Regions from separate parts of the Embleya sp. L77 genome, predicted to be linked through region 2. Evidence: riboswitches for the same ligand, from Rfam matches in the RefSeq annotation. Region 2 holds a riboswitch; the other holds the start of a gene.
What was found. Region 2 has a riboswitch for glycine ahead of gcvP (aminomethyl-transferring glycine dehydrogenase). Riboswitches for the same ligand answer to the same signal wherever they lie in the genome.
Positions count from the first base shown of each region.

Region 1: linked by a shared signal. The riboswitch ahead of gcvT (glycine cleavage system aminomethyltransferase GcvT) and the one ahead of gcvP (aminomethyl-transferring glycine dehydrogenase) in region 2 are both predicted to bind glycine.

Region 1 covers NZ_CM145709.1:2,094,933-2,098,332, reverse strand. The annotation lists gene gcvT (glycine cleavage system aminomethyltransferase GcvT) at 100-1,200, opposite strand; glycine riboswitch at 1,441-1,560, opposite strand; glycine riboswitch at 1,561-1,654, opposite strand; gene ACZOOI_RS08465 (AAA family ATPase) at 1,878-2,609, shown strand; gene ACZOOI_RS08460 (enhanced serine sensitivity protein SseB) at 2,639-3,355, shown strand.
Region 2 covers NZ_CM145709.1:6,440,627-6,444,026, forward strand. The annotation lists gene ACZOOI_RS27310 (DNA polymerase IV) at 1-413, shown strand, start outside; gene ACZOOI_RS27315 (DUF4230 domain-containing protein) at 469-1,161, shown strand; glycine riboswitch at 1,210-1,306, shown strand; glycine riboswitch at 1,309-1,445, shown strand; gene gcvP (aminomethyl-transferring glycine dehydrogenase) at 1,507-3,400, shown strand, end outside.

The DNA of each region.
Region 1 (3,400 bases), 4.3 Mb from region 2:
TGTCCCTCAGGTGGGTTTGTAATGGTTTGTACCGCCGGGCCGAGGGGCCCGCGCCGGCCGCGACCGCAGAACTCGGGTCGGGCCGCCCTGCCGCCTCGGTCAGGCCCGCTTGTAGAACGGCAGCGCGACGACCTCGACCGGCTCCGTCTTGCCGCGGATGTCCACGGCCAGCCGGGTGCCCGGTTCGGCGCGCTCCTTGGCCACGTACGCCATCGCGATCGGCACGCCCAGTGTCGGCGAGGGCGCGCCGGAGGTGACCTCGCCGACCCGCTCGCCGGTCTCCGCGTCCACCACGGGGTATCCCGCACGCGGGACCCGCTTGCCCGGCGAGGTGAGCCCGACCAGGGTCCGGCGCACATCGTCCTGCGCCGCGGCCAGTGCCTCGCGTCCGACGAAGTCCTCGGGCTTGTCCAGCCGGACCACCCGACCCAGGTTGGCCTCGTACGGCGTGGTGTCCCGGGTCAGCTCGTGCCCGTACAGCGGCATGCCCGCCTCCAGGCGCAGCGTGTCGCGGCAGGAGAGCCCGGCGGGCACCAGGCCGTGCGGCTTGCCGGCCGCGAGCAGCGCCTCCCACAGCGCGACCGCGTGGTCGGGCGCGGCGAACAGCTCGAAGCCGTCCTCGCCGGTGTAGCCGGTGCGCGCGAGCAGCACCGGAACGCCGGCGACCTCGGTGCGCAGGATCGCGTAGTACTTGAGTGCGGGCAGGTCGGCGTCGGTGAGCGAACCGACGATCGCGGTCGACGCGGGGCCCTGCACGGCGAGCAGCGTGTACTCCTCGGACGCGTCACGCACCACGGCGTCGAAGTTCTCCGAGCGGTGCTTCAGGCTGCCCGCGACCACGTCCGCGTTGGAGGCGTTGGCCACCACCACGAAGTGCTCGTCGCCCAGCCGGTAGACGATCAGGTCGTCGACGATGCCGCCCTCTTCGGTGCAGATCATCGTGTACCGGGCGCGGTCGATCCCGATCTTCGAAACGAAACCGACCAGGGCGTGGTCGAGCGCGCGGGCGGCGTCCGGACCGGTGATCTCGATCTCGCCCATGTGGGTGAGGTCGAACAGGCCGGCCGTGGTGCGCACCGCGGTGTGCTCGTCACGCTCGCTTCCGTACCGGAGCGGCATCCGCCAACCGGCGAAGTCGGTCATCGTGGCCCCGAGCGCGTCGTGCACGGCGTCGAGCGGGGTCCGGCGGTCGGTGGTCATGCGAAGGCTCCTTCGAGGGGGCGCCGGCGGGAACACCCCAGGGGCGCGGGCCGGTCGGGGGCATGGCGTACGGCCGCGCGCTCGGTCGGCGCGCACGAGGCACCACGCGCGGACGAGGAGCGGGTGCCGGCGCGCAGTGCGGCGAATGACGACGGGCGATGCGGTGAATACGACAACAAAGGGGGCTCCCTGCCATGGCTTTCAGCCCTTCTCGATCGGAGTCGATCGAAAAGTGGGGTGCCCTCCCCTTCTGTCATCGGAACCTGAGAGCTTCATCGCTTCCGGGCGCATCCGCGCGCGGAACGGCGATTTGCACCGTGGGTGAACCACACCAGCGGTGCGGTTGCTTTCCAGAAGTGCCTGACCCATGCGGTATCGGTGCCTGAGAGATTCCGGGGAGGAGTTGCTCCTTCGGCGCCCCGCTCGTGGGCGAGGACTCTTCCGCGTGGGGTCGACGGCCGATATGAGGTTGTGCCCGGCATGCTAGCGCGTGTCGTCAATCCCCCGCCGGGGCCGGGACCCCGCCGAGTCCGAGGACTGCCGACTTCCGGCGCCGGCGACTGCGGAGGCTGCCTACTTCGAGGGATGACCGACACGCGCTCGCGCGCGAGGGTGCGAGGGTGCGAGGGTGCGACACCATGCGCAAGGCAGGACGGTTCGGGACAAGGGGAGGACTCGTGGAGACGGACTCGGCGGGGGCGCATACCGGCGCCGCGACGAGCGGCGTGTTGATGCCCCGGGCCGTGCACGACCTCCGGGAGGAGCGCGATCGCCCGGGGGAGCGGATCGGCGACCGGGTGGTGGACGTGCTGGCCTATCCGGCCTCGTGCGTGCTCGTGGTGACCGGCCTGCCCGGGGCCGGCAAGAGCACGCTGCTCGCGCGCGTGGTCACCCCCGGGCCCACCGTGGCCGTGCTGGACGCGGACCTGGTCCGGGCGCGCTGGGCGGTGCGCGCCGGGCGCATCCCGTACCGGGCCTATCGGCCGCTGGTGCGGCTCTCGCACTACGGCGAGGTGGCCCGGGCTCTGCGCGGCCCCGGCGCGGTGGTCGTGCACGACAGCGGCCGCAACCCGATCCTGCGCCGGGTGCTGGTGCTCGCCGCCCGGCGGCGCGGCAGTTCGGTGCACGCACTGCTGTTGGACGTGAGCGCCCATCAGGCCCTTGCCGGCCAACGCGCCCGCGGTCGCGGAGTGTCCACGCCGGTGTTCGCCCGGCACCACCGCGAGTGGCGCGAACTGCTCGCCCGACTGACGCCGTGGCTGGACGCGGGCCCCACCCTGGCGTCCGCGCCCGGCGGCTTCACCTCGTGCGTACTGCTCGACCGGTCGGCCGCCCGGGCGCTCAGCCGGATCGTTTTCGCAGACCCCGTGCCCGGACAGTCCCGACGGCGGCGGCCGACCGAGTCGTAAACTGCGGCGGACACCAGAGGAGCACCACCATGCCGTTTCCGGCCAATCCCGTGGAGAGCGCGCTCGTCGCGGCGATGCGCGACCCGTCCCGGGCCGAGGCTCTCTTCGAGGCCCTGGCCGAGTCGGACGTGTGGGTGCCGCTGCCCGAGGGCGGCGACCCGACGGACAGCGAACTGACGCTGCCGACCACCGAGATCGACGGCCGGCCGTACGTGCCGGTGTTCTCCTCGGAGGAGGAGTTCCGGCGGGTCGCCGGCCCGATGGCGTGCACGGTCGCGCCGATGCGCGAGTTCGCCCGCGGGCTGCCGGCGCACGTGGGCATCGCGGTCAACCCGGGCGGCGAGGTGGGCATCCCGATCCCGCCGCCGGGGGTGCTGGAACTGGCCCGGCTGCCCGGCGCGGGCGTCCGCGGCGCGCGGGTGCGGCTGTACGAGCCGGACGAGGAGCCGATGGAGTTCCTGATCGCGGCCGCCGCCGAGTTCACCCACCTGCCGGTGGTGCTGAGTGCGCGTCGCGGCCTGGGTGAGATCGAGTCCGACCCGCCGTGCCTGTTCATCGGTGTCGAACTGGACCGCTGGCAGGAGGAGGACCGGTTGGCCGCGGTCGGCGCCCTGGAGCGCGCGCTCGGCCGGGCCGCATGTCCGTGGCCGGTGAACGTGGTGCTGTTGGACGTTGCGCAGGATCCTGTGGGGGACTGGATGCTGGAACGGGCCGAGCCGTTCTACCTGCGGGCCGACCAGCGCTGAGCCCGCGGGCCCGGCACACCCGTGCGCCCACGCGCGCGATTCGCG
Region 2 (3,400 bases):
CCGACGATCCGGGCGTGGTGCGCGAGACGATCCGCCGACTGGCCGCGCAGGTGGACGTCACGGGCGGCGTGCGGCTGCTCGGGGTGGGCGTGAGCGGCCTGGCCGACTTCGCCCAGCAGGACCTGTTCGGCGCGGCCGAGCCCGGGGCCGGCGAACCGATCGAGGAGGACCCGGAGAGCGACGCGGAGCCGCTCGTCGAGGCCGCGCCACAGCGGATCTCCTGGTCGCCGGGCCAGGACGTGGTGCACGAGGAGTTCGGACCCGGCTGGGTGCAGGGCAGCGGTGTCGGCCGGGTCACCGTGCGGTTCGAGGTGCCGGGCGGCCGGCCGGGCCGGGTGCGCACGTTCGTGATCACCGACCCGGCGCTGCGACCGGGGGAACCGATTCCGCTACCCGCCGCCGACCGGGGATAGCCGCCGGGATCCGGGGCAGGCGCGGGGCAGACGACTCCTCGGGGGTGTCCTCACCATGACTGATGTCAAAGAGCGGCCGGCGCGAGGGCAAGGTGCCTTCCGATCGGTTCGCCGCAGGCTCGGCCTGCCCGCCTTCCTGGTCACGCTCCTGGTCGGCTTCATCGTGCTGGCCCTGGTGCTGGTCGGGCTGGTCAACCTGTTGCCGGGCAAGTTCAACCCGTTCGGCGAGACCACCAAGGACCACAGCGGACCGGTGATGCTCAAGGCCGTGCAGGATCTCAGCCGCTACGAGGCGGTCAGCGGCACCTTCCAGGTCGTCGTGGACCTGGAGAAGGACGCCAAGTTCCTCCCGGACGCCGTCCGCGGTCAGCGCACGCTGTTCATCGGGGTCGGCCAGGTCGGCGGCTTCGTGGAGTTCGGCGGGATCGGCCAGGACGCGATCCAGACCTCGCCGGACAACAAGAGCGTGACCATCAAGCTCCCGCACGCGCGGCTCGCGCCCGCAGCCCTCGACCAGAAGAACAGCCACGTGATCGCCCAGGACCGGGGTCTGTTCGACCGCCTCGGCGACTTCTTCTCCGGCAATCCCTCCGATCAGCAGCAGCTCTACGTGCTGGCGGCCAAGAAGATCGACGACGCGGCGAAGACCGCCGGACTGGTGGAGCGGGCCGAGCGCAACACCACCGGCATGCTCCAGGGGATGATGCGGTCCCTGGGTTACACCACGACCACTGTGACCTACGCCTAGTGCGCAGGCCCGATCGAGGGTCACGCTGATACCGTTGAGGTCGCCCATTACGTTCGCGCGGGAGAGTCCTCGTGTCGTGCACACGGGGCGCCGAAGGAGCAACTCCTCCCCGGAATCTCTCAGGCACCCGTACCGCGTGGTCGTGGGCACTCTGGAAAGCAGGATCCGCACGTGGCTCGCCGAGTCGGGTCGGATCCTCGCCGACGGTGCAAATCGCGCCCGTGGGAACCGGTTCGACCGGTGCTCCGGGCGCGGTGAAGCTCTCAGGTACAGATGACAGAGGGGGAGGCCGGTGGGCGCGCGACCCGCGTGTCCGTCCAGGAGCGATCCAGGAGGCCTTTCGCGATGACCCCGCGCACCCCTGCCCCGACGCGTGCTCACGCCGTACTCCCCTCCGGTCCCGGCTCGTTGACCGGCCTGGAGGCCGCGTCGCCGTTCACCGGCCGGCACATCGGTCCGGACGCCGACGAGCAGGCGAAGATGCTCGCCGCGATCGGCTACGGATCCCTGGACGAGCTGACCGACGCGGCGGTGCCCGCCGCGATCCGCGCGCTGGAGGGCTTCGAACTGCCCGCCGCGCGCTCCGAGGCCGAGGTGCTCGCCGAACTGCGCGAGCTGGCCTCCCGCAACACCGTGCTGACCTCGATGATCGGGCTCGGCTACCACGGCACCTTCACCCCGCCGGTGATCACCCGGAACGTGTTGGAGAACCCCGCCTGGTACACGGCCTACACGCCCTACCAGCCGGAGATCTCGCAGGGCCGGCTGGAGGCGCTGCTCAACTTCCAGACCGTGGTCACCGACCTGACCGGCCTGGACGTGGCCGGTGCCTCGCTGCTCGACGAGGCCACCGCCGCCGCCGAGGCGATGACCCTGGCCCGGCGGGCCGGTCGGGCCAAGAGCGACGTGTTCGTCGTGGACGCGGCCACGCTGCCGCAGACCGTCGCCGTGGTGCGCACGCGGGCGCAGGCGCTGGGCATCGAGGTCGTGGTCGCCGACACCACCGACGGGCTGCCCGAGGGCGGCTGCTTTGGCGTGCTGCTCCAGTACCCCGGCGCCGACGGCCGGGTCCGCGACCTGACCCCGGTGATCGAGGCGGCGCACGCACAGGGCGCGCTGGTGGCGGTCGCCGCCGACCTGCTCGCGCTCACCGTGCTGCGCGCGCCGGGCGCGATGGGCGCCGACATCGCGGTCGGCACCACCCAGCGGTTCGGCGTGCCGATGGCCTTCGGCGGTCCGCACGCGGGATACATGGCGGTCCGCGAGAAGCTCACCCGCAGCATGCCGGGCCGGCTGGTCGGGGTGTCCGTGGACGCCGACGGCGCGCCCGCCTACCGGCTCGCGCTGCAGACCCGTGAACAGCACATCCGCCGGGAGAAGGCGACCAGCAACATCTGCACCGCGCAGGTCCTGCTGGCCGTGATGGCCGGGATGTACGCGGTCTACCACGGGCCTGACGGGCTCACCTCGATCGCCCGCCGCACCCACCGCTACACGGCCGTGCTCGCGGCCGGGCTGCGGGCGGGCGGCGTCGAGGTCGTGCACGGCGATTTCTTCGACACGATCACCGTGCGCGTGCCCGGTCGGGCCGAGCAGGTGCTCGCCGCGGCCCGCGCGGCCGGGATCAACCTGCGCCCCGTGGACGCCGACCACGTGGGGATCACCTGCGACGAGACCACCCTGCGGGCGCACGTCGAGGCGGTCTGGGGAGCGTTCGGGGTCACCGGCGACGTGGCCGCGCTGGACGCGGACACCGCCGACGCGCTGCCGCAGTCGCTGCTGCGCGACACCGAGTTCCTGACCCACCCGGTCTTCCACACGCACCGCTCCGAGACCGACATGCTGCGCTACCTCAAGCGGCTGGCGGACAAGGACTACGCACTCGACCGGGGCATGATCCCGCTCGGCTCGTGCACGATGAAGCTCAACGCCACGGTCGAGATGGAACCGATCACGTGGCCCGAGTTCGCGAACCTGCACCCGTTCGCGCCGGTGGAGCAGGCCGCCGGATACCTGGAGCTGATCGACGGCCTGGCCGACTCGCTGGCCCGGATCACCGGCTACGCCAAGGTCTCGCTCCAGCCCAACGCCGGTTCGCAGGGCGAGTTGGCGGGCCTGCTCGCGGTGCGCGCCTATCACCGCGCCAACGGCGACACCGCCCGCGACGTGTGCCTGATCCCCTCCTCCGCGCACGGCACGAACGCGGCCAGCGCGGTGATGGCGGGCATGCGCGTCGTGG